3 regions of the Lysinibacillus sp. S1 genome follow, and region 3 is predicted to be linked to each of the others. Evidence: a T-box and tRNA genes for the amino acid it is inferred to sense, from the RefSeq annotation. Region 3 holds a T-box; the other regions hold tRNA genes.
The links. The T-box of region 3 lies ahead of alaS (alanine--tRNA ligase). A T-box ahead of a tRNA ligase gene usually reads a tRNA of that ligase, here a tRNA-Ala.
Positions count from the first base shown of each region.

Region 1 (14,854 bases), 440 kb from region 3:
CAACTGCAAACTCACCGTTACCCTCTGCATCTAGCCAGCCTATTGGCGCAGCATACAGTCCCCGATTCATCGGCTCATATTTACGGATGGCTGCCAATGCTTCTTTGCGTGGTACACCACCTAAAGCGGGTGTTGGATGTAATGATTTAGTCAATTGTAAGATTGTTGCATCCTGATTTAACTGACCTTCAACAGGCGTATACAGATGTTGAATATCTCGTATTTTTAACAAGCGTGGTCTATCTGGCACCGTCATGTCCACACAATTTTTACGGAATGTTTCCGCAATCATATCCACAACATACTGATGTTCTCCGCCATTTTTAGGGTCATTTAATAAACTTTGTCCAAAAGCCTCATCTTCCTCTGCAGTCTTACCTCGTTTAATTGAGCCAGCAACACAAGAAGAAAATGCTCGACCATCTTCTACTTTCACAAGTCGTTCAGGTGATGCTCCGAAAAATAATAAATTTCTATGCTCTAAACCAAATAAATAGCTTTCTGGTTGTTCATGAATAATTTGAGAAAGTACTTGTGGTGCGGATACATACTCTTTAAATTGCAAAGCAAGTGATCGTGCAATGACCACTTTATCTGCCTTTTTCTGTTTAATTAATGCTGTCACTTGATCGATTGAGACTAAATAAGGCTCTTTATATGGTTCAAAATAACTTATGATTTCAGGTTTTGTATACGTTTTCACTTCTTTAACCTGAGCTGCATGGATTAAATGATCGCGCTCTTTTCTTAGCGCTTCGAACTGATCCTCAGCCTGTTGGTCTTGTGTCAAAAGGTGAATACTTACGTATGCTTTATCATCGCGTATCACCAGTTGAAACGTTGCTAATGCAAAATATGCCTCTGGGAAATCCGTCCATTCCCCGTCTACATTATTTTGAGGATCAAATGTAAAACCGCCAAACAAAATTGGTTGTAACGCTTGTTGACCTTTTGGACAGTTTTTCGTTATGTTTTTCCATTCCGCTTCAACTGCATCAAAGCGGTTTTCTTTAGCGTTGTTTTGAATAGTATGAGCATGTCCTAGCCCAACTAATGTCATTGTTTTTTCTCTATTTTGCCAATAAAATCGTTCACCTTTATAACATTCCTCGCCAGCTGCATAGAACGCCAGTGCAGATAGGCGACTTACTTCAATTGTTTCCATATAAAAATGAAGGCTTTGGCCCAAAGAGTCCACTTCTACTTCTGTGGCTTGGTACCACTTCTGTTGCATGAAAATTACCTCCGTTGTTGCAATGTACATAATGAATGATGGTTAAATAACACATCATATTTTAGTTGGCAACACGTTATTCGTACTGTTGCTAATTGTTCTTTTTTATTTTCAGTTCATAAATGCATGTTCTATTGTATCACTTTTTTTCATTAAACAGTATGTAATAAGCTGTGAACCTACCCATTTTCTCAATCTTCGTTTAAAATAAGAAGAGTCGACAACATTTGAAGGAGAGAAAGACCTTATGACCAAAGTCATTGAAGCTGATAGGGGTTTTAAAGTGTGGTGGCATTTAACACGTCCACATACTTTAACCGCTTCATTTGTTCCTGTATTCCTAGGAACAGCAATTGCCTTAGCAATTGAAAAAGAAACAATTGATTTTGGACTATTTTTTGCTATGCTCATTGCAAGTATGCTTATACAAGCAGCAACGAATATGTTCAATGAATATTATGATTACAAATTAGGATTAGATAACGAGCATTCCGTCGGGATTGGCGGAACGATTGTCCGTCATGGTGTACAGCCAAAAACAATTATGATGATTGCATTAAGCTTTTATGCTATTGCCATGCTTCTTGGCATTTACATATGTGCCTCAACATCTTGGTGGTTAGCTGTTGTCGGACTTGTTTGTATGCTTATTGGCTTTTTATATACAGGTGGACCATACCCAATCGCCTATTCGCCATTTGGTGAAATTGTTTCTGGCGCAGTAATGGGGATGGGCATTGTATTAATTGCCTTCTATATTCAAGCGCTTACAGTAACATTAGATGCTGTCTTGCTCTCTGTACCAAGCATGATTTTAGTCGGTGCCATTATGCTATCGAACAATATACGTGATATTGTTGGCGATACAGAAGGCGGACGAAAAACCTTAGCTATTTTGGTAGGACGTGATAATGCAATTTCCGTGTTATCAGGCTTTTTTATCGTCTCTTATTTATGGGTGATTGCTCTTGTAGCAGTTGATGGTATTACTTTTTGGGCATTAATCATCTTCCTAAGTATTCCAAAACCATTACGTGCCATTCAAATTTTCCGAGACAAAAAAGAAGCCAAAGAGGTAATGCCTGCGATGAAATATACAGCGCAAACAAATACATTCTTCGGCTTCCTATTAGGAATCGGTTTATTAATTCATTATTTCTTTTATTAAGATGCGGCAGCCTTAACGGGTTGCTGCTTTTTTTACATAGCGTCGGAAATTTTGGCTTGCAATACCATACACTTCTTCATCTGAAAAGCGTGTACGTAATGCCTCTAGTAAATTTTGTGCCTCTCCTGCATGGGCTAAGCCACTGACAGTCCTATCAATCCCATCAAAATCGGAGCCTAATCCAATATGCTCCACACCTACCAGTTTAGCTAAATGCTCCACATGCCCCACTAAATGGTCTAGTGTTGCACCTTTGCCTATAAAGAGTGGGAAATAAACTACATGGATATGTCCTCCCGCCTCAACAAGTGCCTTTGCCTGGGCATCAGTTAAGTTACGCGGGTGATCACATAGTGCACGTGCATTACTATGGCTTGCAATAATATGCTTTGCAAGCGGCAAGACATCCCAAAAGCTTTGCTCATTTAGATGGGACACATCAATAATAATATCGCGTTCATTTAATAATTGTATAACTGCTTTACCAAATGGCTTTAAACCAAGAGTTGCATCCTGTTCAGCACCATGGGCAACAGCATTTTCTTCATTCCATGTTAAACCTACCAACTTCACCCCTGCATCCAGTACAGCTGTCAGTTTTGTTAAATCTTCGCCAATGGCACTACAGCCCTCTAGGCTTAAAATGGCTCCTATTTCGTGTGGAGCTAATTGATCTAACTGTGCCCAACCTGTAATATGCACCATGCCCTCTGTTTGTAATACGTGAGTATGGAATGCTTCGATTTGGCGCATGACCTCAAGAAATTGTAGACTTTGTGGGATTGTTGGGTCAATAAAGATAGCGAATACTTGAGCCTCTACTTGCCCTAATTGCAATCTTTTTTGATTAGCATGTATTCGCACATCCTCAGCAAAATTTGCCTTTTCAAGAGTAGTTAACTTTAAAAGCGCATCACAATGTAAATCAATAATCTTCATATCCTCACCTCTACAGTTATTATACTGCTTCTGCGAGGAAAAACTTACTAAATTTTATCCTGTGGTGTATCAGAAGAGCCGTATTCCTCCAGCTCAATAAAATCATCTGATTTTGGTGTTGAAGAAAGAACATCTTCTTCCACTGGTCGTAAATTGTCTTCTTTCTTTTCTGCATGTTCCACACAAGTCAGAGCTTGCGGCATTGCCTCTAAGCGACCAATCGGAATTTCCTTACCACAGACGGTACAATTGCCATATGTACCGTCTGCCATTGCTTGAAGAGCTTCTTTTATTTCCTCAGCATTTTCACCACGATGCTCATCAATAGCCATTTCTGTAAGCTGATCCGTTAAATCACTAGCATTATCAGCTGGATGATTATCATAATTCGATAATTCTGTCGCTTGAGGTCGCTCTGATTCTTCTATTCGTTGTTCTATTTCTTGTAATTCTTGCTCTAGTTGTCTTTTTAATTGTTGCATTACTTGTTGATCCACAATAATCTCCTCCTCATGCTTTCATTTTTTCCTATTTTACGATTTCTAAAACATGTCAGCATAAGGAAGACCTATTTACTTACTTGTATAAGCTATAATGGCGTCATGCAAAAATTGCGCTGCTCCTGTTTCACCACGTTCATCATAATAAGCTGTAAAGCGTTCATCAGCAATATACATTTGTGCCAGCCCTGCATGTGCCTCTTTGGAATACTCTTTCCACGTAAAGTTGAGCCAGCGTTTATGCAACTCTGCAACTTCCATCGCAATGTCACTTGTAGTATCTCCAAGTTTCATTGCCTCTGCTAAACGTTCAAACATTTGCTGTTCTAGCTGTTGCATCGCTTGATATTGTTGCTCCGTCATGTTCATAAGCTTAGCATTGGATGCATCCACTGTTTCATTCCCATATTTCTCACGGATTTCTTTGCCGTACTGCTTTTCGTTATTCTCAATTAACTTTTCTTTAAAGCCTTTAAATTTTTCTTCATTAGACATTGGTTGTTCCTCCTCAATGGATTGTATTGTTTTTTCTACTGTCTGTAAGATCGTTTCCAACTGCTCTTTGCGTTGAAGCAAAGCAGCTCTATGTGTTTTGAGCGCCTCAGCATGCTGAAAATTTGGTGCTTGAATAATAGCCTGAATTGTCGCTAATTTCATATCCAAAGCACGGTAAAATAAAATCTGCTGCAACATATCGACCTCCCATTGGCCATAAAATCGATAACCTGCCTCATTGGTTCTTGCTGGTTTCAGCAATCCAATTTCATCATAATAACGCAATGTTCTTGTACTAACGCCCGATAGTTGAGCAAGCTCCTGAATGGTATATTCCATCTCATCACCTCCACTAATGCTACTGTAAGCTTTGACGCAACGTTAAGGTCAAGAGTTAAAATAAAAAAATTTAATTAAACTTAATTATACTTTCAAATCCTTTTACAAAAGGAAAATAGCAAACTAGTAAATCACTAGTTTGCTATTGATTCGCATATTTCCCATGCCATACTATTTCTCGATAACTCTCTTTATCTGTATCACCCTCTGTATTAATAAACAGCACCCTTGCCTGTTCATTTAGGTGCAAGGCATGTTTTAATTCCTTATATTGTTCATTAGTCATTATTTCATAAAAGCAACCAAATGGCGCCGCTCCTGATTCACCAGCTATAATGCGAGTGTCTGTAGCTAAAGGATTTCCTAGAACGCGCATACCTGTTGCTGCTATTTCTTCCTCACAGGAGATACTTATTTTTGTGTAGGCTTTTAAGATTTGCCAAGCCTGTGGATTCGGTTCACCACAAGCAAGACCTGCCATTATAGTTTGCATCTCCCCACCAACAGTGACAAATTGATCTGTATTTTTCTTAAAGCTTTCATAATAGCAATTAGCGACATGTGGCTCAACCAAGACAAATGTAATATCCTGCTCATAGTATTGCTGTAAAAATGCTACTACCGCTCCGGCAAAGGACCCCACACCAGCTTGCAAAAATACATGTGTTGGGGCTTGCCGTATCTGTTCAACAATCTCCTGTACAAGGGTTGTGTACCCCTGCATAATCCATAATGGAATTTCATCATAGCCTTGCCACATTGTATCCTGAATCAAAACCCAACCATTTTCTAGTGCAAGCTGTGAGGTATAACGAACAGTATCGTCATAATTCATTGTCGTAATTTCAGCAAAAGCCCCTTCACTTTTAATATGCAGTAACCGCTCAGCGGCGCTACCAGCTGGCATATATATTCTTGCTTGAAAACCCAGTTCTCTTGCAGCCCATGCCACACCACGACCATGATTTCCATCAGTCGTTGAAATAAATGTTAAATTGCCTACTTGCGCTCTTACTTCTGGAGTTTTTAACTGTTCAAACGATAGCTCCTCTATATTCCTTCCAAGCTTATTGGCAACATATTGCGCAATTGCATAAATACCTCCTAAAACTTTAAAGGCATTTAAACCAAATCGATAAGATTCATCTTTAATCATAATTTTTTCTACATCTATATATGAAGATAGTGCCTCAAGATGATGGAGTGGTGTCTTCTCAAATTGCTCATATGTACGCTGAAATTGACCAACTTTCCTCACTTGATCTAGTGAAAAATATGGAAGTATTGCTGTTGCTTGTTTTATATGATCTTGCTCTAAATAATGCTGATTATAAACCCACCTTAATTTTTCCTTCATCGCCATCCCCCTCAATTTACGGTCAATATCTACATCATAGTCTATCTAACTTACAAGTACCAGGAGAGTATATATTAGGAAGTAAAAAAACTATACATTTATCGAACATCGATAAATGTATAGTTTATAAGAAAATTATTTAACAAAGATTTCTTTCACTTGATCTAGCATAATATTCGCAGCTAAAATGCCTCCAGCCGTATTCCAAATGACATCATCCACCTTATGTGCATTGCCTTTTTGGACTGCTGTTAAGTTTTTCCAAAGCGGGTCTTGTGTCCACTCTTGTTCAGTTGCTAGTGCTGAATCATCGCCTGTTGGCATGTACGTGAAGTAGAAAATAACATCCCCATCCATTTGAGGGATCGCTTCTTTCCCTACTTCAATCGCTAAGTTTCCTAGTTTAGCATTATCTTTAAATAAATCTGCTTGCGCTGCAACACGTTTAAATCCTAAAGCATCAAAAATCACACCTGAGAATGAATCTGTGTAATAGATACGAGATTTATCGGCCATAAAGCGTACAAACGAAACTTCTTGGTTGGTTTGTTCTCCAAGTTCTTCTTTCAGAGCTTGTAACTTATCTTCGTAAGCTTTTAGAACTTCTTCACCTTTTGTTTCTTGATTTACTGCTTTAGCGTATAATTTAAAATTCTCTTTCCAGTCACCACGTAATGTATCAGAAAACACAGTTGGAGCAATTTTGCTAAGTTTAGCATAATCTTTTTCTTGTCGTAATTTATTGCCAATGATTAAATCTGGCTTTAAAGAAGCAATTTTTTCGATATTTATTTCATGTTCAATACCGACAACCTCTACACCTTCCATTTGATCCTTGATGTGATCATACCATGGATCGCCTGTCCAAGATTGAACAGCACCTACTGGTTTAATACCTAGAGCTAATAATGCTTCTGTTCCTTCATTAGTTAAAACAACGATACGTTTTGGTGTGTCTTTTACTTCAGTTGTCCCCATTGCATGGTCAACACTGTAAGCATTGCTTTCTTTTGTACTTTCTTCTTTGGCATTATCTTTAGAAGTACCGCATGCTGCCAGAACAAAAATAGCAACCACAGCTAGTAAAACTAATAGTTTTTGAAAAGCTTTTTGCACCTTTTCTTCCTCCATTGTATATGATAAAATATTTAAGCATATTTGACGAGAATGAAAATCACTTTCATCTGTCTAAGAACGATATTAATCGTATTGTATGTAACTATCAATGTCAATAACTAATTTAATAATTTTCCAAGAAAAGAGTACACGTTAAATATGATATTAAAAAATAATTATTCTAAAATGATTGCTTTACTAGTAGGAGTCATACTATTACTTCTTTCTATGGGGATCAGTATTGTGTATGGTTATGCAAATACTTCTATTCAAACTACGTATGAATCTTTTAGACAATTTAACAATTCAAATGAGCATCTTATTATTCAAAATGTTCGAATTCCAAGAGCTCTTATTGCCAGTTGCGTTGGTGCTTCATTAGCTATTACAGGCGTGCTTATGCAGACCTTAACGAAAAATCCATTAGCCTCTCCTGGAATTTTGGGCATTAATGCAGGAGCAGGCTTTGCTGTTGTCTTTGCCATGATTTTTTTCCACATTTCAAGCTTGCAATCTTTTGCGTGGATTGCATTTCTTGGTGCAGCAATCGCTGCTTTATCCGTTTATGGAATTAGTTTCTCAGGTAGAGATGCTGTTACTCCAGTGAAAATAACTTTAGCTGGTGCTGCCATCAGTGCCCTATTTGCATCATTTACGCAAGGTTTACTCGCTACAAATGAAGCAGAGCTTGATCAAGTTTTGTTTTGGTTAGCAGGTTCTGTACAAGGTAGAAAACTTGAAATTCTACTATCTGTTCTACCGTATCTAGTAATTGGGTGGATTGCTGCCCTCATCATTTCCCCCAAAATGAATATTCTTGCTCTTGGCGATGATGTAGCAAGAGGTCTTGGTTTACGTTTAGGACTTATGAAGATATTGGTCGGTCTTATTGTTATTTTTTTAGCAGGGGGAGCAGTTGCAATTGCTGGCCCCATTGGTTTTATAGGGATTGTCGTTCCCCATTTTGCGCGCAAGTTTGTCGGCACTGATCATCGATGGCTTATTCCTATGGCTGCTTTACTTGGGGGGATACTTTTATTGCTGGCTGATGTTGCGGCTCGTTATATTATCATGCCACAAGAAGTTCCAGTAGGCGTCATGACTGCTATGATTGGCACACCATTCTTTATTTACCTTGCGCGAAAAGGTGGAAAAAAATAATGAAACATGTAAAAACAATTCGTTTACTTCAACAAAAAATTTCATTTTTAATAGATGTACAAGCTATAAAAAAATTAACAGTGATTTGCATACTAACTCTTGCCGTTTTCTTTCTTAGTGCATCATTTGGTGATTCATTCATCAATCCATTTAAAGTTTTACAAGCTTTTTTTGGTTACGGCTCAGATTTTGATCAACTGATTATTATTGATTTTCGAATGCCTCGAATTTTCATGGCCTTGTTTGCTGGAATGGCATTAGCCGTCGCAGGTGCAGTTTTACAAGGAATCATTAAAAATCCACTTGCCTCACCTGATATAATCGGCATATCTGCTGGTGGTGGGGCAGCGGTTGTTGGTTTCTTAGCCATTTTCAGTGATTCTAATCACTCTTTAACAGTTAGTATAGAGTGGTTGCCATTAGCAGGATTCATAGGGGCTACTATCGTCGGATGTATAGTCTACCTATTTGCTTGGAAAGATGGTGTCACACCAAATCGTCTTGTCTTAATCGGTATTAGCGTGTCGGCATTCATGCAAGCAATTACTACAATGTTAATGATTATCGGCCCAATTTATCAAGCAAGTGAAGCGAATAAATGGATTACGGGTAGTGTCAAAAGTTCGGATTGGGATCAAGTACAAATCGTTGTTCCATTGATTATTGTACTTCTACTTATCACCTTTTTTATTACTCGGCAGTTAAATGTTCAAGAATTAGGTGATGATACAGCATCAAGCCTAGGGCAACCTGTTCAAAAAACACGCCTTTACTTAATTCTATTATGTTCCAGTTTAGTAGCGAGTGCCATAGCATTTGCTGGTGCTATTGGGTTTGTAGGATTAATGGCTCCTCATATTGCACGACGCATTGTTGGTTCATCGTTCGGTGTACTTATTCCAGCATCCGCTGCAATTGGTGCATTGCTTGTAATGGTTGCAGATATTATAGGTCGTACAGCATTTAGCCCATTAGAAGTACCCGCAGGCGTCTTTACTGCTGCTATCGGTGCTCCTTACTTTATTTATTTATTATTTAGAAACCCTAAAAAATAAAGGAGTCTATACTACATGACTGAATCTTTATTAACCAAATCTCTAACATTAAGTTATGGTGATTTCAATATTATCGAAGATCTCAATTTATCTATTCCTTTGAATGAAATTACTGTATTAATCGGAGCGAATGGCTGTGGTAAATCCACACTCTTACGCTCCATTGCTCGATTATTAAAACCTAAAAAAGGCTCCGTTTTATTAGACGGTGAGGATATTTTTAAATTATCAACAAAACAAGTGGCTAAAAACCTCTCTATTCTTCCTCAATCTCCTGTTGCACCAGAAGGCTTAACTGTCCTACAACTTGTGAAACAAGGTCGCTATCCTTACCAAAGTTGGCGACAACAGTGGACTGAAAAAGATGAAGAAATCGTTTTAAACGCTTTAAAAGCTACAGGTACCGAGCATTTACAAGATAGACCAGTAGATGAGCTATCAGGGGGACAACGTCAACGTGCTTGGATAGCTATGACGCTTGCTCAAGATACAGATATCATTCTTTTAGACGAGCCTACGACATACTTAGATTTAACTCATCAAATAGACGTTTTAGATTTACTATTCGAATTGAACCAACAGCAAAAGAGAACTATTGTTATGGTACTACATGATATTAATCTTGCTTGTCGCTATGCCGATCATATTATTACAGTGCGTGACCGTGGTGTCTATCGTCAAGGGAAACCAGAAGAAATTATGACCACTGATTTAGTTAATCATGTGTTTGAACTTGATTGCCAAATGACGACAGATCCAATCTTTGGTACACCTCTTTGCATCCCATATGGAAAAGGACGAAAAATTTAATCACTAATTTAAAAAACAACAAGCCTACACAGTTTAATCATTCTGTGTAGGCTTTCATTTATTATAGCTATGTTATAAATCTAAATATCAAGTAAATTAAAAAGTGCAGTAGATGTAAATTCATCTACTGCACTTAGTATGACCCGTACGGGATTCGAACCCGTGTTACCGCCGTGAAAGGGCGGTGTCTTAACCACTTGACCAACGGGCCCATGGCGGAGAAGGAGGGATTTGAACCCTCGCGCCGGTTACCCGACCTACACCCTTAGCAGGGGCGCCTCTTCAGCCTCTTGAGTACTTCCCCAAAATAAAAATGGCTCCGAAGGCAGGACTCGAACCTGCGACAACCTGATTAACAGTCAGGTGCTACTACCAACTGAGCTACTTCGGAATAATGGTGGGCCTAAATGGACTCGAACCATCGACCTCACGCTTATCAGGCGTGCGCTCTAACCAGCTGAGCTATAGGCCCTTGGAGCGGGTGATGGGAATCGAACCCACGACATCAGCTTGGAAGGCTGAGGTTTTACCATTAAACTACACCCGCATAAATGGTGGGTCAGGACGGAATCGAACCGCCGACACTTAGAGCTTCAATCTAATGCTCTACCAACTGAGCTACTGACCCATTTCGTCCATGCTAAGCTTGCTCACTTTTTTGCTTCTCATGACTTTTATTTTAAAAATGGCGGTCCCGACCGGGATCGAACCGGCGATCTCCTGCGTGACAGGCAGGCATGTTAACCGCTACACCACGGGACCTTTTGGTTGCGGGGGCCGGATTTGAACCAACGACCTTCGGGTTATGAGCCCGACGAGCTACCACTGCTCCACCCCGCGATAATTTTATGTTGTTTCGAGTTTTTAAAGCACCATTTATAAAAATTTAAAACTGGAGGAGGTAGAGGGATTCGAACCCCCGCGCGGTGTTACCCGCCTGTCGGTTTTCAAGACCGATCCCTTCAGCCAGACTTGGGTATACCTCCGTTACAATATATAAATGGTGGACCTTGCAGGACTCGAACCTGCGACCGGACGGTTATGAGCCGTCTGCTCTAACCAACTGAGCTAAAGGTCCTTTAAGATGGCGGCAGAGGGGATCGAACCCCCGACCTTACGGGTATGAACCGTACGCTCTAGCCAGCTGAGCTACGCCGCCAGGATCTTTATACTGGTTAATTTACTTATGGTGGAGCCTAGCGGGATCGAACCGCTGACCTCCTGCGTGCAAGGCAGGCGCTCTCCCAGCTGAGCTAAGGCCCCATAATTTTTTGGAAATGGTCGGGAAGACAGGATTCGAACCTGCGACCCCTTGGTCCCAAACCAAGTGCTCTACCAAGCTGAGCTACTTCCCGTTGTTCTTTTGGCGCGCCCGACAGGAGTCGAACCCATAACCTTCTGATCCGTAGTCAGACGCTCTATCCAATTGAGCTACGGGCGCATTTAAAATGGTGCCGAGGACCGGAATCGAACCGGTACGGTAGTCACCTACCGCAGGATTTTAAGTCCTGTGCGTCTGCCAGTTCCGCCACCCCGGCACATTTGGAGCGGAAGACGAGGTTCGAACTCGCGACCCCCACCTTGGCAAGGTGGTGTTCTACCACTGAACTACTTCCGCATGTGCATAAGCTTTTTTATCTGGCAATGAAAATAATGGTGCGGGTGAAGGGAGTCGAACCCCCACGCCTTGCGGCGCTAGATCCTAAGTCTAGTGCGTCTGCCAATTCCGCCACACCCGCTTATTATTATTTATAAATGGTGAGCCATGAAGGACTCGAACCTTCGACCCTCTGATTAAAAGTCAGATGCTCTACCAACTGAGCTAATGGCTCGAAAAAATGGTGCCGGCTATAGGAATCGAACCCACGACCTACTGATTACAAGTCAGTTGCTCTACCTGCTGAGCTAAACCGGCATATGGTGGAGGATGACGGGCTCGAACCGCCGACCCTCTGCTTGTAAGGCAGATGCTCTCCCAGCTGAGCTAATCCTCCTGGGTATTATGCCTAGCGACGTCCTACTCTCACAGGGGGAAGCCCCCAACTACCATCGGCGCTAAAGAGCTTAACTTCCGTGTTCGGTATGGGAACGGGTGTGACCTCTTTGCCATCATCACTAGACTTTGTTATGTATCTTGTTTTGAAGTTGTTTACCTGTCCTTCAAGACAAGAATTATTGTATAACGTTTTCTAACATTGTGCAATACTTTTTTATAAAAAAAAGAAATTATTACTTTTTAAAGATATTTTTGTTAAGTAAGAGAAAATATTGCCCTGCAAAATATTATAGCAATTGTTGGTTCAAAAGAAAACAATTATTTTATTTGGCCGATATTATTAACTTATAATCTATTTCACTACAAGTGAAGAATATAGATAATCCTTCACTCGTCTTTTCGTTAAATATTTGAAAGCTCTATTTTTAATTTTACAATATCCTCAAGTTTAGTGGAAGGACCAAAAGATATTCTAAAAAATTGGCGTGCCGCTTCCAAAGAGAACCCCATTGATAGAATAGCCTTTGTTCCCGATTCACTATGAATATCACATGCACTACCTGTAGAGATACAGATTCCCGCCTCATTTAACTTTAAAAGAACATATTGTCCCTCTACTTTTTCCATCATTACCCCACAAATATTAGGTAGTTGCTGTTTACACTCAACGAGCTGACATTTTTCAGGTAAATTATTTTCAAAATAATTTCTTAGCGTTTCATAATGTTGCAATTCATATTGATAGTTTTCAATTGCCGCGGCAAAGGCCACGATTGCAGGAGTATCTAATGTCCCCCCTCTAAGACCCCTCTCATGTGTCAAACCTGGTGTTAATGCAGGTACTCTGATTGCAGGGTTCAGATATATAGCACCACAGCCCTTTGGTCCGCCTATTTTATGAGCCGAGATGGTAATCGCATCTGCCCCTTTTGGTATAGCTAGTTTGCCAAATGATTGTACACAATCAACATGACAGAATATATTTGATTTTCTTGCCATCTTTACGATTTTCTCTACAGGCTGGATTGAACCAATTTCAGAATTGACATGTTGAATGGTAATCAAAGCAGTCTCTTCCCGGATTGCTTGTTGCAATTGCCCCAGATCAACACAACCATCCTTCTGCAAAGGTAATTTTGTTACAGTAAAGCCCTTTTTCTCAAGTGTATTCAAAGCCGCATGCACTGACGTATGCTCAGCTTGAGATGAAATAATGTGTTTTCCTTTTTTTGAGGCTAGCGCTAACGACAAGATGGCTATGAGATTTCCTTCTGTTCCACTACCCGTAAAAATTACGCCATCACTAGTTACACCTAGGGCTTGGGCTACAACCTCCCTTGATTGCTGGACAAAATAAAAAGCTTGTCCCCCTAAATCATGCAAACTCGCACTATTTCCATAATACCGTTGTGCCACCTCTACATATGCCTCAAGAGATTCCCTCATCATAGGTGATGTTGCAGCATAATCCATATAAATCATCGTCTTCTTCCTCTCTTGTTCATCAGGTCTTGTTTTCTTTTATATTTTATGTAAAGATAAGTGTCAAGACAACTGTAAAGAAGGTATAACGATGGATGTAAAGACAGACGTCCTTATAATTGGTAGTGGTATTGCTGCACTTCAGGCTGCTTTAGTGCTTGAAAAACATTTTCAAATACAAATTGTTACAAAATCATCTATATATATGAGTAGTTCTTATCGTGCACAAGGTGGGATTGCTGCTGTTACCAGTGAGGAGGATCATATTCAACATCATATTGCTGATACATTGAAAGCTGGAGAGTATCATCATGAGAAAAGGCATGTTAAAACACTTATAAAAAATGGCACTGAGATTATGCAAAACTATCTAAAGGATGGCCTCCCTGTTGATCGGCAGGTCGATGGAAAACCTGCTCTAGGACTTGAAGGAGCACATAGTCATCATCGTATTCTACATGCAGGTGGTGATCGTACTGGTCAGATTTTCATAGATTACTTGCTTCATAAACTTTCGCCCAAAACAAAGATCAATTGCTATGAAATGGCTTATGAGCTTTTACGGAATACAGATGGTGACTGTGTAGGAGTACTAACTAAAGGAGAAAAAGGTACAAAACGTTATTTGGCTCATCATGTTATTTTAGCGACAGGTGGCGCAGGTGCCCTTTATTCAAGTACATCTAATTTCCCAACTAATACAGGGGATGGGATCGCATTAGCATTTCGAGCAGGCGCTGCCATTAGTGATATGGAATTTATGCAATTTCACCCGAGTCTTCTGTGGTGTAAAAATGAAGCAAAGGGATTAGTTTCTGAAGCTGTCAGAGGGGCTGGTGGTATTTTTGTTAATGCCCAGCATCAGCCCATTATGACAGGTTTACATGCTCAACTTGACCTAGCACCAAGACATATTACTGCACTTGCCCTATTTACAAAACGTGCAGCGGGTGAAGAAACGTTTATTGATATCACTAACATTCAAGACTTTGAAGCAAAGTTTCCAACAATTGCTCAGCTGTGCCATGTTCATAACGTTCATTTACAAGATGGTCTAATCCCCGTGGCTCCGGGAAGTCATTTCTTGATGGGTGGTGTTATTGCTGATGACAAAGGAAGAACTACTATACCGAACTTATATGCAGTCGGTGAGGTTGCCTGTACAGGCGTACATGGTGCGAATCGTTTAGCAAGTAACTCCC
Region 1 covers NZ_CP173154.1:3,815,171-3,830,024, reverse strand. Annotated here, with positions in the region: gene ACHZEU_RS19220 (isochorismate synthase MenF) at 1-1,234, opposite strand, end outside; gene ACHZEU_RS19215 (1,4-dihydroxy-2-naphthoate polyprenyltransferase) at 1,482-2,402, shown strand; gene ACHZEU_RS19210 (dipeptidase) at 2,415-3,341, opposite strand; gene ACHZEU_RS19205 (TraR/DksA C4-type zinc finger protein) at 3,389-3,838, opposite strand; gene ACHZEU_RS19200 (MerR family transcriptional regulator) at 3,914-4,675, opposite strand; gene ACHZEU_RS19195 (diaminopropionate ammonia-lyase) at 4,818-6,032, opposite strand; gene ACHZEU_RS19190 (ABC transporter substrate-binding protein) at 6,168-7,163, opposite strand; gene ACHZEU_RS19185 (iron ABC transporter permease) at 7,308-8,309, shown strand; gene ACHZEU_RS19180 (iron ABC transporter permease) at 8,309-9,364, shown strand; gene ACHZEU_RS19175 (ABC transporter ATP-binding protein) at 9,380-10,174, shown strand; tRNA gene ACHZEU_RS19170 (tRNA-Glu) at 10,314-10,385, opposite strand; tRNA gene ACHZEU_RS19165 (tRNA-Ser) at 10,388-10,478, opposite strand; tRNA gene ACHZEU_RS19160 (tRNA-Asn) at 10,489-10,565, opposite strand; tRNA gene ACHZEU_RS19155 (tRNA-Ile) at 10,570-10,646, opposite strand; tRNA gene ACHZEU_RS19150 (tRNA-Gly) at 10,648-10,721, opposite strand; tRNA gene ACHZEU_RS19145 (tRNA-Phe) at 10,727-10,802, opposite strand; tRNA gene ACHZEU_RS19140 (tRNA-Asp) at 10,861-10,936, opposite strand; tRNA gene ACHZEU_RS19135 (tRNA-Met) at 10,940-11,014, opposite strand; tRNA gene ACHZEU_RS19130 (tRNA-Ser) at 11,068-11,160, opposite strand; tRNA gene ACHZEU_RS19125 (tRNA-Ile) at 11,176-11,252, opposite strand; tRNA gene ACHZEU_RS19120 (tRNA-Met) at 11,260-11,333, opposite strand; tRNA gene ACHZEU_RS19115 (tRNA-Ala) at 11,362-11,437, opposite strand; tRNA gene ACHZEU_RS19110 (tRNA-Pro) at 11,453-11,529, opposite strand; tRNA gene ACHZEU_RS19105 (tRNA-Arg) at 11,539-11,615, opposite strand; tRNA gene ACHZEU_RS19100 (tRNA-Leu) at 11,624-11,712, opposite strand; tRNA gene ACHZEU_RS19095 (tRNA-Gly) at 11,718-11,792, opposite strand; tRNA gene ACHZEU_RS19090 (tRNA-Leu) at 11,829-11,913, opposite strand; tRNA gene ACHZEU_RS19085 (tRNA-Lys) at 11,931-12,006, opposite strand; tRNA gene ACHZEU_RS19080 (tRNA-Thr) at 12,014-12,089, opposite strand; tRNA gene ACHZEU_RS19075 (tRNA-Val) at 12,093-12,168, opposite strand; rRNA gene rrf (5S ribosomal RNA) at 12,179-12,294, opposite strand; gene ACHZEU_RS19065 (cysteine desulfurase family protein) at 12,573-13,643, opposite strand; gene nadB (L-aspartate oxidase) at 13,744-14,854, shown strand, end outside.
Region 1: it has a tRNA-Ala gene. The T-box ahead of alaS (alanine--tRNA ligase) is inferred to sense a tRNA for this amino acid. The anticodon was not compared.

Region 2 (7,185 bases), 1.8 Mb from region 3:
ACACGGGAGTCAGACTGCGAGTGATAAGATCCGTAGTCAAAAGGGAAACAGCCCAGACCACCAGCTAAGGTCCCAAAGTAATCGTTAAGTGGAAAAGGATGTGGCGTTGCACAGACAACCAGGATGTTGGCTTAGAAGCAGCCATCATTTAAAGAGTGCGTAATAGCTCACTGGTCGAGTGACGCTGCGCCGAAAATGTATCGGGGCTAAACGATTCACCGAAGCTGTGGATTGACATCTACGATGTCAGTGGTAGGAGAGCGTTCTAAGTGCGTTGAAGTCAGATCGGAAGGACTGGTGGAGCGCTTAGAAGTGAGAATGCCGGTATGAGTAGCGAAAGACGGGTGAGAATCCCGTCCACCGTATGACTAAGGTTTCCTGAGGAAGGCTCGTCCGCTCAGGGTTAGTCGGGACCTAAGCCGAGGCCGATAGGCGTAGGCGATGGACAACAGGTTGATATTCCTGTACCACCTCCTCACCGTTTGAGAAATGGGGGGACGCAGTAGGATAGGGTAAGCGCGCCGTTGGTTGTGCGCGTCCAAGCAGTAAGGCGTGTGTGTAGGCAAATCCGCACACTGTAACGTTGAGCTGTGATGGCGAGTCCGTATGGACGAAGTTCCTGATTTCACACTGCCAAGAAAAGCCTCTATCGAGGTGAGAGGTGCCCGTACCGCAAACCGACACAGGTAGTCGAGGAGAGAATCCTAAGGTGTGCGAGAGAACTCTCGTTAAGGAACTCGGCAAAATGACCCCGTAACTTCGGGAGAAGGGGTGCTCTTGAGCGTGCAAGCGCATGAGAGCCGCAGTGAATAGGCCCAGGCGACTGTTTAGCAAAAACACAGGTCTCTGCAAAACCGTAAGGTGACGTATAGGGGCTGACGCCTGCCCGGTGCTGGAAGGTTAAGAGGAGTGGTTAGCGCAAGCGAAGCTGCGAATTGAAGCCCCAGTAAACGGCGGCCGTAACTATAACGGTCCTAAGGTAGCGAAATTCCTTGTCGGGTAAGTTCCGACCCGCACGAAAGGCGTAACGATCTGGGCACTGTCTCAACGAGAGACTCGGTGAAATTATAGTACCTGTGAAGATGCAGGTTACCCGCGACAGGACGGAAAGACCCCGTGGAGCTTTACTGTAGCCTGATATTGAATTTTGGTACAACTTGTACAGGATAGGTAGGAGCCAGAGATCTCGGAGCGCCAGCTTCGAAGGAGGCGTCGGTGGGATACTACCCTGGTTGTATTGAAATTCTAACCCATGCCCCTTAGCGGGGCAGGAGACAGTGTCAGGCGGACAGTTTGACTGGGGCGGTCGCCTCCTAAAAGGTAACGGAGGCGCCCAAAGGTTCCCTCAGAATGGTTGGAAATCATTCGTAGAGTGTAAAGGCACAAGGGAGCTTGACTGCGAGACCTACAAGTCGAGCAGGGTCGAAAGACGGGCTTAGTGATCCGGTGGTTCCGCATGGAAGGGCCATCGCTCAACGGATAAAAGCTACCCCGGGGATAACAGGCTTATCTCCCCCAAGAGTCCACATCGACGGGGAGGTTTGGCACCTCGATGTCGGCTCATCGCATCCTGGGGCTGTAGTCGGTCCCAAGGGTTGGGCTGTTCGCCCATTAAAGCGGTACGCGAGCTGGGTTCAGAACGTCGTGAGACAGTTCGGTCCCTATCCGTCGTGGGCGTAGGAAATTTGAGAGGAGCTGTCCTTAGTACGAGAGGACCGGGATGGACACACCGCTGGTGTACCAGTTGTCTTGCCAAAGGCATCGCTGGGTAGCTATGTGTGGACGGGATAAGTGCTGAAAGCATCTAAGCATGAAGCCCCCCTCAAGATGAGATTTCCCATTACGCAAGTAAGTAAGATCCCTCAAAGACGATGAGGTAGATAGGTTCGAGGTGGAAGTGTGGTGACACATGGAGCTGACGAATACTAATCGATCGAGGACTTAACCAAAAAAGTTTGAAACATTCAATGTATCGTTTATCTAGTTTTGAAAGAATAAGTCTTTCAGCTGAATAAGTGAAGTGATGATGGCAAAGAGGTCACACCCGTTCCCATACCGAACACGGAAGTTAAGCTCTTTAGCGCCGATGGTAGTTGGGGGCTTCCCCCTGTGAGAGTAGGACGTCGCTTCGCTTATTTTTTGTGGAGGATTAGCTCAGCTGGGAGAGCACCTGCCTTACAAGCAGGGGGTCGGCGGTTCGAGCCCGTCATCCTCCACCATTTTGGTCCCGTGGTGTAGCGGTTAACATGCCTGCCTGTCACGCAGGAGATCGCCGGTTCGATCCCGGTCGGGACCGCCATTATTATTGCCGGTGTAGCTCAGTTGGTAGAGCAACTGACTTGTAATCAGTAGGTCGTGGGTTCGACTCCTATCGCCGGCACCATTCCCTTGGAGGGGTAGCGAAGTGGCTAAACGCGGCGGACTGTAAATCCGCTCCTTAGGGTTCGGCGGTTCGAATCCGTCCCCCTCCACCATTTTAGGGGCATAGTTCAACGGTAGAATAGAGGTCTCCAAAACCTTTGGTGTGGGTTCGATTCCTACTGCCCCTGCCAGGTATTGAGGTACTCGTTCATAATACAGCTAATATAATCTATATAGTGGCGATTGTGGCGAAGTGGTTAACGCATCGGATTGTGGTTCCGACATTCGTGGGTTCGATTCCCATCAGTCGCCCCATTTTAAAATTGGGGTATAGCCAAGCGGTAAGGCAACGGATTTTGATTCCGTCATGCCTAGGTTCGAATCCTAGTACCCCAGCCATTTTTAATTTCACGAGCCATTAGCTCAGTTGGTAGAGCATCTGACTTTTAATCAGAGGGTCGAAGGTTCGAGTCCTTCATGGCTCATCATTTTTTAATTAACATGCGCCCGTAGCTCAATTGGATAGAGCGTCTGACTACGGATCAGAAGGTTATGGGTTCGACTCCTGTCGGGCGCGCCAATAAAATCATGTTTACGGAATGTAGCTCAGCTTGGTAGAGCACTTGGTTTGGGACCAAGGGGTCGTAGGTTCGAATCCTGTCATTCCGACCATCTTTCATGATAAATGGGGCCTTAGCTCAGCTGGGAGAGCGCCTGCCTTGCACGCAGGAGGTCAGCGGTTCGATCCCGCTAGGCTCCACCATTGTAATATTTTTGGAGGTATACCCAAGTCTGGCTGAAGGGATCGGTCTTGAAAACCGACAGGCGGGTAACACCGCGCGGGGGTTCGAATCCCTCTACCTCCTCCATTTTTCGGGTCAGTAGCTCAGTTGGTAGAGCATTAGATTGAAGCTCTAAGTGTCGGCGGTTCGATTCCGTCCTGACCCACCATTATTGCGGGTGTAGTTTAATGGTAAAACCTCAGCCTTCCAAGCTGATGTCGTGAGTTCGATTCTCATCACCCGCTCCAAAATGGGCCTATAGCTCAGCTGGTTAGAGCGCACGCCTGATAAGCGTGAGGTCGATGGTTCGAGTCCATTTAGGCCCATATTATTCCGAAGTAGCTCAGTTGGTAGTAGCACCTGACTGTTAATCAGGTTGTCGCAGGTTCGAGTCCTGCCTTCGGAGCCACGGCCCGTTGGTCAAGTGGTTAAGACACCGCCCTTTCACGGCGGTAACACGGGTTCGAATCCCGTACGGGTCATCAAGCATGTAGCACAGATGTGTGTTACATGCTTTTTTCTATTCTCCTGTTCTTTAAACGATAAAAGATAATGCAATAGCAGAAAAAGACCTATTTGCAAGGTGAGGGACTGAATTTAATTCCCCTAGCATCTTACTATGGGCATCCTATAAGCCGTTTCACTTACCACGTACACTTCCATGGTCAATACTTTTGTGAAGGCTGCTTGACGACTTCTCTAGTATAGCGATACAGGCGAAATCCTGGCCAGAGAATTTGTGAAACTGGTTCTGCTCTATGCGAAAGCGAAGCAACAGCAGCAAGTAAGTAGCCCAGAACGTATAGCTTTTTCACCATTTACAAAAATTCTATTGATTTCTTTGTTCTACAACCCCCTGAAAAAGGCTACATGACTACTGTAGCCTTTTTATAATAATTAAAATCTTTCTCCCTTACATTCTCTTACGAAAGAGAGTCTATAGAGTAAATATGAACAAACTATTTCATATATAAAATATGTATGTTTTTTCAATTACTATTTTCATGGTGCTTGTTGTTTTGTTCCTCTAATATGAGGATAAGTGGAGGAATCGATATGAATATACAGGAGATACAGCAATTTTTAAGTCTATATCAGACAGAACAAAATGAATCAGAACTTTGGTTAAAGAATAGATTACAGGCAGTTAAGGATGCAGGTAAATATCACCCAACAACAGAGGAGCTAGTTTTTGGCGCACGTGTGGCATGGCGAAATAGCAATAAGTGTATTGGACGTCTGTTTTGGCAGTCACTGCATGTGGTAGATGCACGTGATGTTTTAGATGAAAAGGCTATTTTTCAAAAATTACTAGAACATATTGATTATGCGACAAATCATGGGAAAATTCGTCCAACTATAACAGTGTTTGCTTCAGATAGAGTACGGATTTGGAATCATCAACTAATTCGTTATGCAGGCTATGAAACAGATGCAGGCATTATTGGAGATTCACAGTCCATTAAATTTACAAAAGTGTGTGAGTCGTTAGGATGGAGAGGTAAAGGAACTGATTTTGATGTACTACCACTCGTTATACAGGTAGATAATCGTGCTCCTCAAATGTTTGTAATTCCTGAAGAAAATATAGTAGAGGTCTCAATCCGTCATCCAGAGTCAAACGATGTGGAAAAATTAGGAATGAAGTGGTATGCCGTACCTATTATTTCGAGTATGCGTTTTCAAATGGCTGGAATTGATTTTCAAGCAGCTCCATTTAACGGCTGGTATATGGGAACAGAGATTGGCGCACGAAATTTAGCAGATCATGATCGTTATAATATGTTACCTGCAATTGCAGAGATTTTTAATCTTGATACAACCAAACAAGCGTCTCTTTGGCGTGATCGTGCTTTAGTAGAACTTAATATTGCTGTTCTTCACTCATTTAAAGAAGATGGTGTGAGCATTGTTGATCATCATACAGCAGCTCAGCAGTTTAAATTGTTTGAGGAGGCAGAAAAATCAACAGGAAGAGAAGTTACAGGCAACTGGACATGGTTAATCCCACCACTTTCCCCTGCCACAACTCATATATTCCATAAACCCTATGTAAATATTTATCATACACCAAATTATTTTTATCAAAAACCATGCTATTAGTGTAAAAGAATTGTTTACTTTCGATACTTTTGATGAGAGAGGGCTTACTATGTTAGATCAGCAAATTCCCAATATCCCATGGAGACAATTGACGACACCTTATGGTAGAGGTACAGCCATTCCTAAGCTGATAGAACAGGAGCAATACACACAACTAGCTGAATTAATTGAACATCAAGGTACACTGTGGCAGGTGACACCATGGGTTTTGCTTGTCCTGCTAAAAAAGCTTACTCGTAAAAAATTAGAGGTTGTCTCCTTACAAGAGGTACAGTTATATTTAGCTGTGGCACATGCTATTACCAAGGATTATCTCGACCCAGTCAATACTGTTAAAAATATGCAGGAGCTATTAGACGTCAACTATTTGTGGATAGAAAATGAGGATAATGATGAGCAGGAGTGGGAGAAAGAAACGCCAAAGGGCTATGAGGAGCAAGCTTTTGTAGGCTATTACTATTATAGTTATATGCTTTTACAAGAGGCTGTTCCTATTTTTTCTACTATAACAGCTCATAATAATGAAGCATCAGAATGCCTTGCTGAATTGCTAACATTACTCCGCAACCCGACAATTAAGTAATGTGTAAACACTATAGAAATAGAGCAGATGGAGGAATCAAATCCACCTGCTTTATTTAATTTTAATGCACATATTCATCCTTAGAGGCTCTCATTGAGCAAAAGAAGAGTAACATTGCTACAACGACAAAGAGCCATCCCGCAATATTCCAGCCGCCAAATAAATCATGCAAGTAGCCAAAAAGAATAGGACCAATTGCGGCAAATAAATAACCCAAAGATTGCGCAAAGCCTGATAAATCTGCTGCTTCAAATGCAGTACGAGTCCGGAGAGTGAAGAACATCATTGCTAGGGCGAATGAAGAACCACCTGCTAACCCTAGAAGAACCATCCACAGTACCCCAAGACTTGTCCATTCCATGACAACCCCAACAAAGCCTACTAAATAGAAGGATGTAAACATCAATACAAGTGGGCGTTGAGAAGTCATTTTACCAGCAATAATAGGCACTGCTAAGGCCATTGGTACTTGTGAGAATTGCATGATTGAAAACATCCAGCCAGCTTTATCAGGTGCTAAACCTTGAGCAATATAGATCTCAGGTATCCAAGCTGCTGTTGTGTAGAATAATAAAGATTGTAAACCCATTGCCCCTGTGACAGCCCAAGTAACAGGTGATTTCCATAAAGGTGTACTGGTCTTCTTAGATGTAGTAACTGGTTCCGGTTTATTTGATTTTAGTTGAGGTATCCAAATTAAGATTGTAATTAGAACGAGTATGAGTGCAATGGAAAGTGCACCTTGCCAGCCTAACGATGAATTAGCTATCGGATAGCTAATACCAGCACCAAGGCCAGCAGTAAAATTCATGGACATGGTGAAAAAGGCCATTAATAAACCCACATGATAGGGAAATTTCAATTTCAATAATCCTGGAATTAGTACATTTCCAAAAGAAATGGCTACGCCAATTAACACAGTACCCAATAGAAGTAATTCTGTAGTACCAAGTGAACGTAGGACAATTCCTAAAGCCAAGAGAAAAGTTGATAAAAATAATGTTAGCTCAAGCCCTAGTTTGCGTGCTACAACTGGTGCAAATGGAGATATAACAGCAAAAGCCAGCAATGGTATCGTTGTTAGAAAGCCTGCCAAAACATTAGATATTCCAAGATCTTCACGGATAAAGGATATAATTGGGCCAACAACAGTTAGTGGCATTCGTAATGTAGAGGCTATAAAGATAACTCCAAAGACTAAAAGTAAGGTTGTTCCTTTCCAGCTAATTTTTTTACTTGGAAAACTAGTGGAATGATCATTTGTAGTCAAAATAAAATCCCCCCTAATAATAACCATTCTAATTGAACTACTATAACACTTTATCACACTATTAAAAATAGTAGAAGATTCATAAA
Region 2 covers NZ_CP173154.1:2,470,465-2,477,649, reverse strand. Annotated here, with positions in the region: rRNA gene ACHZEU_RS12355 (23S ribosomal RNA) at 1-1,949, shown strand, start outside; rRNA gene rrf (5S ribosomal RNA) at 2,017-2,132, shown strand; tRNA gene ACHZEU_RS12345 (tRNA-Val) at 2,144-2,219, shown strand; tRNA gene ACHZEU_RS12340 (tRNA-Asp) at 2,224-2,299, shown strand; tRNA gene ACHZEU_RS12335 (tRNA-Thr) at 2,308-2,383, shown strand; tRNA gene ACHZEU_RS12330 (tRNA-Tyr) at 2,391-2,474, shown strand; tRNA gene ACHZEU_RS12325 (tRNA-Trp) at 2,479-2,552, shown strand; tRNA gene ACHZEU_RS12320 (tRNA-His) at 2,601-2,676, shown strand; tRNA gene ACHZEU_RS12315 (tRNA-Gln) at 2,686-2,760, shown strand; tRNA gene ACHZEU_RS12310 (tRNA-Lys) at 2,774-2,846, shown strand; tRNA gene ACHZEU_RS12305 (tRNA-Arg) at 2,865-2,941, shown strand; tRNA gene ACHZEU_RS12300 (tRNA-Pro) at 2,957-3,033, shown strand; tRNA gene ACHZEU_RS12295 (tRNA-Ala) at 3,049-3,124, shown strand; tRNA gene ACHZEU_RS12290 (tRNA-Ser) at 3,138-3,230, shown strand; tRNA gene ACHZEU_RS12285 (tRNA-Phe) at 3,237-3,312, shown strand; tRNA gene ACHZEU_RS12280 (tRNA-Gly) at 3,318-3,391, shown strand; tRNA gene ACHZEU_RS12275 (tRNA-Ile) at 3,396-3,469, shown strand; tRNA gene ACHZEU_RS12270 (tRNA-Asn) at 3,476-3,552, shown strand; tRNA gene ACHZEU_RS12265 (tRNA-Glu) at 3,554-3,625, shown strand; gene ACHZEU_RS12260 (nitric oxide synthase oxygenase) at 4,200-5,246, shown strand; gene ACHZEU_RS12255 (hypothetical protein) at 5,296-5,829, shown strand; gene ACHZEU_RS12250 (MFS transporter) at 5,891-7,099, opposite strand.
Region 2: it has a tRNA-Ala gene. The T-box ahead of alaS (alanine--tRNA ligase) is inferred to sense a tRNA for this amino acid. The anticodon was not compared.

Region 3 (7,237 bases):
TTCAAACGGTCATTATGCCAGTGGTTAGAGGGTATTCCAAAATGTTACGGCGTAATCTTTTATACACAGGTATTACACGTGCTAAAAACTTTTTGATTTTATGTGGTGAACCAGAAGTGCTTGCGGATGGTTTACAACGTACAGATGACCTTCAGCGTTTCACCTCTTTACGTGCAAGACTTAACCCAATGGAAATTGAGGAAGAACTTGTGGAAGTCGAGGCAGTGCCAGTAGATAATGAAGGGATGCAGGAGCCTGTTTCCGTTGAACAAAAGCTAACAGTAGAAACAGCCCCTTATATTCATCCAATGATTGGTATGAATGATGTCTCTCCATATGATTTTTTGGATGACTAAAATATATATTCCCGATTAGACTGTCTAATCGGGTTTTTCTAATTGATGTATCGTCACCTAATATTTGGACATTTCATATACTAGATGAGTACAAAAACATAGGGAATGTATAGGGGTGACAGCATGCCAATAATGACAGGGCAACAGTATATTGAACGAATTGATGCTTTAAAAACGTATATTTCGATAGATGGGAAAGTCGTGACAGGAAAGGTGTCAGAACATCCTGCCTTTAAAGGAATTATCCAGAGTCAAGCGAAACTTTTTGATTTACAACATCAAGAGGCACTTCTTGAAAAAATGACCTATGAATCGCCAACTAGTAAACAGAAAGTTGGCATGTCATTTCTTCAAGTATTGACGCCAGAAGATCTTGTGAAGAGGCGCAAAGCGGCAAGGGAATGGGCATTATCTTCTCAAGGCTTTATGGGGAGAAGCCCTGATTATATGAATACAACATTAATGGCCCTTGCATCAGCGTCAGATTTTTTAAAAGAGAAGTCAAATTGTTTCCCAGAGCATTTGCTAAAGTTCTATGAGTATGCTCGCGAGAATGATATTACGATAACACATACCTTTATCGAACCACAGGTAAATCGCAAGCGCTTTTACTATGAGGATGAAGAAGTAACCATTGCAGCTAAAATCATTGGGAAAACAAGTGAGGGCTTAGTCATTAAAGGGGCAAGATTACTAGCGACACAGGGTGGCATAACAGATGAGCTTCTTGTTTTATCAACAAATGGCTATGATGAAGGAAAAGGTTTCGGGTTTTCTATTCCAAGTAACACGAAAGGCTTAAAGTTTTTATGTCGGCAATCATTTGTAGGCGGAGATTCTACCTTTGATTATCCGTTAAGTGCACGTTTTGAAGAAATGGATGCAATCGTTGTGTTTGATGAAGTAGTTGTCCCGTGGGAACGGGTATTTTATTACGAAAATGTTGAAGTGGCCAATCAATTTATGAATGTTAGTGGCTTCCAAGCGTATACTTTGCATCATGTGCTGTCACGTCAAATTGCTAAGACGGAATTCATCCTAGGGGTTGTACAAATGATTGTGGATTCCATAAATATTGGGGATTACCAACATGTCCATCAAAAAGTGGTAGATGTCATCGTAGCATTAGAAACGATGAAAGCATTGCAATTAAAATCAGAAATTGAGGCACAAAGGGATTCCTTTGGCTTTATCAGACCAGACCAATCCACATTACAGGTCGCTATTCATATCTTCCCGAAAGTATATCCTACCTTTACAGATATCATACAGCAACTGGGAGCAAGTGGATTAATGTCGATACCGAGTGCAAAAGCTTTTGCAACGGATGATGGGGATCTTGATCATTATCTGCAATCATTTCAAGACAAAGGGGAAGAGCGAGTAAAGAAATTCCGTTTAGCTTGGGATTTAACGATGAGTAGTTTTGGCACAAGACAGACATTGTATGAACGCTTTTTCTTTGGTGATCCTGTACGTTTATCTAGCCTGCTCTATCAATCTTATCAACGAGAGCATTTAGTGCAAAGAGTGGAAGACTTTTTGAAAAATGATTGATAGAAAGTTTGACAGTTGTGAAACTATCCGTTATCATTTACAGGAATAAAAAAATAAGACTCCCTTCGTTAGGTGAGGCTCCTATGCTGGAGATACGCTACTACCCAAAAATGTCGAGAGACGCCAATGGGTCAACAGAAATCATCGAAATAAGGTGTTTTTTAACGTAGCTGGACATATTCCTATGCCGCATAGTGCTAAAACTCAACGTTTGAAGGTAACAAGCATGCAATGTATTTTATTGCTATTTTTTTGATATGTGTATTCAACACGCCTTCATTCGTAGAAGGCGTGTTTTTGTTATGGAAGGAAGGTGATGAGAAATGGATAGTAGTCCTGAACCGAATAAGTATCATTTAGGCAAACGGAAACACATAAAAAGTCATCGATTTCTAATCACCGATGCAGACAAAGGGTGATTAAGGATGACCTTTTGTTTCCCTCAATAACAAACACGAGGTGAAATGCAATGATTAAAATCCACTATTATAATAGCAGCAGGAAGACAGTCCAACATGATTTCAATATGATTGATTTACAACTCCCTATTCATAACGAAGATTTATTATGGGTAGATTTATATGCCTATAGTTATAATGAATTGAATAATATAGCTGATGTATTTGGCTTTCATCCACTAGCAGTTGAAGATTGCTTACATGAAGGCTCACGTCCAAAAATGGATAGTTATGGTGATTATAAATTTTTTGTGCTCCATGCACCAATTTATAATGAGAAAAGTAACAATGAAATTACAACCGTTGAGTTAAATATTTTTATGGGACCAAACTATATTGTGACTGTGCATAAACAAAAGTTGCAATGGCTAGGAAAAATGGAAAATGTTTGTGTCAATAGCCCAAGATTTTTAGAAAAGGGTACAGATTTTTTATTGCATACAATTATTGACGGTATTACAGACGAATACTTCCCAGTATTAGAACGAATTCGCGCACGTATAGATGAACTAGAAGAAGAAATTTATGATTATCAACCAAAAGAGGTGACAGAGGAATTTCTTGCATTGAAGCGGACAATTATTTTAATTCGTCAGGCCATTATGCCACAAAGAAGAATTTTTTCTACAATCAATGGCCAGTGGAAATTTGACATTCAAGAAGAAAATATTCCATTCTATAAAGATTTGAATGACCATCTAGAACGTATTGTCGACTCCACAGAGACATATCGAGATTTAGTGAACAGCACGCTTGATACGTATTTTTCAATTATCAGTGGGAAATCCATTGAAAAGCTGAATTTATTAACGGTCATTTCGACAATTATGTTACCACTATCAGTAATTACTAGTTTTTTTGGAATGAATGTACCTTTACCTTATCAAGATACCCCTTATACAACTATTGCAATTAGCGCCTTCTTAGTTATTTTTACATGGGGTATGTGGATATATTTCAAAAAAATGATTGCTTAGTTAGTGTTAGTCATACTAGTACTAATTGACAGCGCAATAGATTTTTTTTATAATTTTCGATAGAAAAAGTAAAAACGATGATGGAAAAAGTACGTATTTGTGTGTGCACAAGAAAGGGATTTCTAGGCTGAAAAAATCCTCACAACAGCAAATGCCGAAAGCTACTCCAGAGTGCAGCTAATCCCTGCCGTTCACTGACGTTACAAGTGCTAAAGAGGTAAGTAAGGTTTTTACTTACAACTAGGGTGGTACCGCGAGACTAATGACAAGTCCTCGTCCCTTTTTGGGGATGAGGGCTTTTTTTATTTTCTTCGGTAAATCGCAGGATTCGTATCGTGATTTTACAATATAAAATAGGAGGAATTTATCCAATGAAAGCAGTAGATATTCGCCGTATGTATTTGGAATTTTTTAAAGAAAAGGGGCATCATCATGAGCCATCAGCTCCACTTGTGCCAATAAATGATCCATCACTTCTTTGGATCAACTCAGGTGTGGCAACTTTAAAACCATATTTTGATGGCCGTATTATCCCTGATAATCCACGTATTACAAATGCTCAAAAATCGATTCGTACCAACGATATTGAAAACGTTGGGAAAACAGCTCGACATCATACATTCTTTGAAATGTTAGGAAACTTCTCTATTGGTGACTACTTTAAAAAAGAAGCAATTCATTACGCTTGGGAGTTTTTAACAGATAAAAAATGGATGGGCTTTGATCCAGCGTTATTATCCATCACGATTCACCCTGAAGACCAGGAAGCATATGATGTTTGGCATCAGGAAATCGGTATTCCAGAAGAACGTTTAATCCGTTTAGAAGGGAACTTCTGGGATATAGGAGAAGGCCCATCTGGTCCGAACTCAGAGATTTTTTATGATCGCGGCGTAGAATACGGCTCAGATGAAAATGACCCTGAAATGTATCCAGGAGGAGAAAATGAGCGTTACCTAGAAATTTGGAACCTTGTGTTCTCTCAATTTAACCATAATCCTGATGGCACTTACACGCCACTACCAAAGCAAAATATTGATACAGGTATGGGCTTAGAGCGTATTGTGTCCGTCGTGCAAAATGTACCAACAAACTTTGATACTGATTTATTTATGCCAATTATTGAAAAAATTGAGGAGTTTGCCAATCGTAAATATAAACGACCTGGCGAAGTAGACTTAAATGAAATCTTTGGCTCAGATGAAGATATTAATACACCATTTAAAGTGATTGCAGACCATATCCGTACAGTAGCATTTGCTATAGGCGATGGTGCCCTGCCATCAAATGAAGGCCGTGGCTATGTATTACGTCGCTTACTACGTCGTGCCGTTCGCTATGCTAAACAAATTGGTATTGAAAAACCATTTATGTTTGAACTTGTACCAACTGTGGGTAAAATTATGGAAGACTTCTATCCAGAAGTTACAGAGAAATGCGAATTTATTCAACGTGTCATTAAAAATGAAGAAATTCGTTTCCATGAAACATTAGATGGTGGTTTAGCTATCTTTAATGAAGTAGTGGAATCTCAAAAAGCAGCTGGTCATGATTACATCCCAGGAGCAGATGCTTTCCGTTTATATGATACTTATGGTTTCCCAATCGAGCTAACGGAAGAATATGCAGAGGAAGTAGGCATGAAAGTAGATCATGAAGGTTTTGAGGCAGCGATGGAAGAGCAACGTGAACGCGCGCGTGCTGCACGACAAGATGTTGATTCGATGCAAGTACAGAATGAAGTATTAGCAAACTTAACGGTTGCAAGTGAGTTTGTTGGCTATGATACGTTAAATGTTAATACTGAAATCGCTGCAATGATCGTCAATGGTCAAGTTGCGAAAGTCGCTTCGGAAGGTCAGGAAGCATTGGTTATTTTAGCGAAGACACCATTCTACGCTGAAATGGGTGGTCAAATTGCTGATAGTGGTACTATTTCAAATGATAGCTTTACGGCTGTTGTAAAAGATGTTCAAAAAGCACCGAATGGTCAACCGCTTCATACAGTAGTAGTTGAATCTGGGGAAATGCATGTGGAAGATGCAGTGCAAGCAGTGGTCAATCGTGATGACCGTAATTTAATCATTAAAAACCATACGGCAACACATATTATGCAACGTGCATTAAAAGATGTGCTAGGTGATCATGTGAACCAAGCTGGATCATATGTAGGACCTGATCGTTTACGTTTTGATTTCTCTCACTTTGGTCAAGTTACAAAAGAAGAATTACAGCAAATTGAACGTATTGTAAATGAAAAAGTGTGGGATGATATAGAGGTCGTTATTGAAGAAAAAGGTATTAATGAAGCAAAAGCAATGGGTGCTATGGCATTATTCGGTGAAAAATATGGAGATGTTGTACGTGTAGTATCCATCGGAGATTATTCGATTGAGCTATGTGGTGGTATCCATGTTAAACGCTCTTCTGAAATTGGCTTCTTTAAAATTGTTTCAGAGGGTGGTATCGGTGCAGGTACTCGTCGTATTGAAGCTGTTACAGGAAAAGTTGCTTATGAAGCAGTAAAAGAAGAAGAAGCATTATTAAATGATGCAGCAGCATTATTAAAAGCAAATGCTAAAGATATTGTCACAAAAGTACAGGCATTACAAGCAGACTATAAAGAATTACAACGTGAAAACGAAGCATTATCTCAAAAAATCGCCAATGCACAGGCAGGGGCAGTTGTTGATGCCGCTCAAACAATTGGAGATGTGACAGTGCTATCTACAAAAGTGGAAGCGAAGGATAACAATCAACTCCGTCAAATGATGGATGACCTGAAAGCAAAAATGCCAAAAGCAGTCATTGTTCTTGGAGCAGTTGATGGTGAAAAAGTTATGTTATGTGCTGGTGTTTCAAAAGAATTAGTTGGTGGCAATTACCATGCAGGGAATATTGTGAAAATGGTTGCGGAAGCATGTGGTGGTAAAGGTGGCGGTCGTCCAGATATGGCGATGGCAGGTGCAAAAGATGCATCAAAACTTGATGAAGCACTACTTTCTGTGTATGATTATGTTAAATCCATTTAATTAATTCACCAAAACATGTTATAATAAAGAGAAATTGGAGATGAGCTTGTTTGCACATCTCCTTATTTCTGAAAGCGAGGTGCTGGTCATGAGTTCATTTGATCAAACGATGAAATTTAATTTTCCAGAAGAATCAATGGAACAGGAAGTCAAGCAGGTAATGTTGAAAGTTCATTCTTCATTAGAGGAAAAGGGATATAACCCTATCAATCAGATTGTTGGTTACTTACTTTCTGGTGATCCGGCGTATATTCCTCGCCATCAGGATGCTCGTAATTTAATTCGCAAGCTTGAGCGTGACGAAATTCTAGAGGAGCTTGTTAAATTTTATATCAAAAAGAATAACGAGGACTAGAAATGAGAATTATGGGATTAGACGTTGGGTCAAAAACTGTGGGTGTTGCTGTAAGTGATGCACTTGGTTGGACCGCCCAAGGTATTGAAACCGTAAAAATTGATGAAGCTAATGGTGAGTTCGGTATTGACCGTATCGCTGAGCTAGTAAAGGAATATACTATAACAGAATTTGTTGTAGGTTTTCCAAAAAACATGAATAATACGGTTGGACCGCGTGGAGAGGCTTCTGAGAACTATAAAAAGCTATTAGAAGAGCATTTCTCACTACCGGTCAAATTATGGGATGAACGTTTAACGACGATGGCTGCTGAACGTATGCTGATCGAAGCGGACGTGAGTCGCAAAAAGCGCAAGCAGGTCATTGATAAAATGGCAGCTGTGATGATTTTACAAGGCTACTTAGATAGCAAAAATTAATTGATGAGGTGACTATGCATGGCACACGAGCATAACCATGAAGAAGAACTACATGTTCAACACATTACAGTGATTGACGAAAA
Region 3 covers NZ_CP173154.1:4,255,002-4,262,238, forward strand. Annotated here, with positions in the region: gene ACHZEU_RS21325 (ATP-dependent RecD-like DNA helicase) at 1-356, shown strand, start outside; gene hpaB (4-hydroxyphenylacetate 3-monooxygenase, oxygenase component) at 480-1,913, shown strand; M-box (ykoK) riboswitch at 1,971-2,136, shown strand; gene corA (magnesium/cobalt transporter CorA) at 2,383-3,348, shown strand; T-box leader at 3,417-3,632, shown strand; gene alaS (alanine--tRNA ligase) at 3,720-6,380, shown strand; gene ACHZEU_RS21345 (IreB family regulatory phosphoprotein) at 6,469-6,735, shown strand; gene ruvX (Holliday junction resolvase RuvX) at 6,738-7,154, shown strand; gene ACHZEU_RS21355 (DUF1292 domain-containing protein) at 7,173-7,237, shown strand, end outside.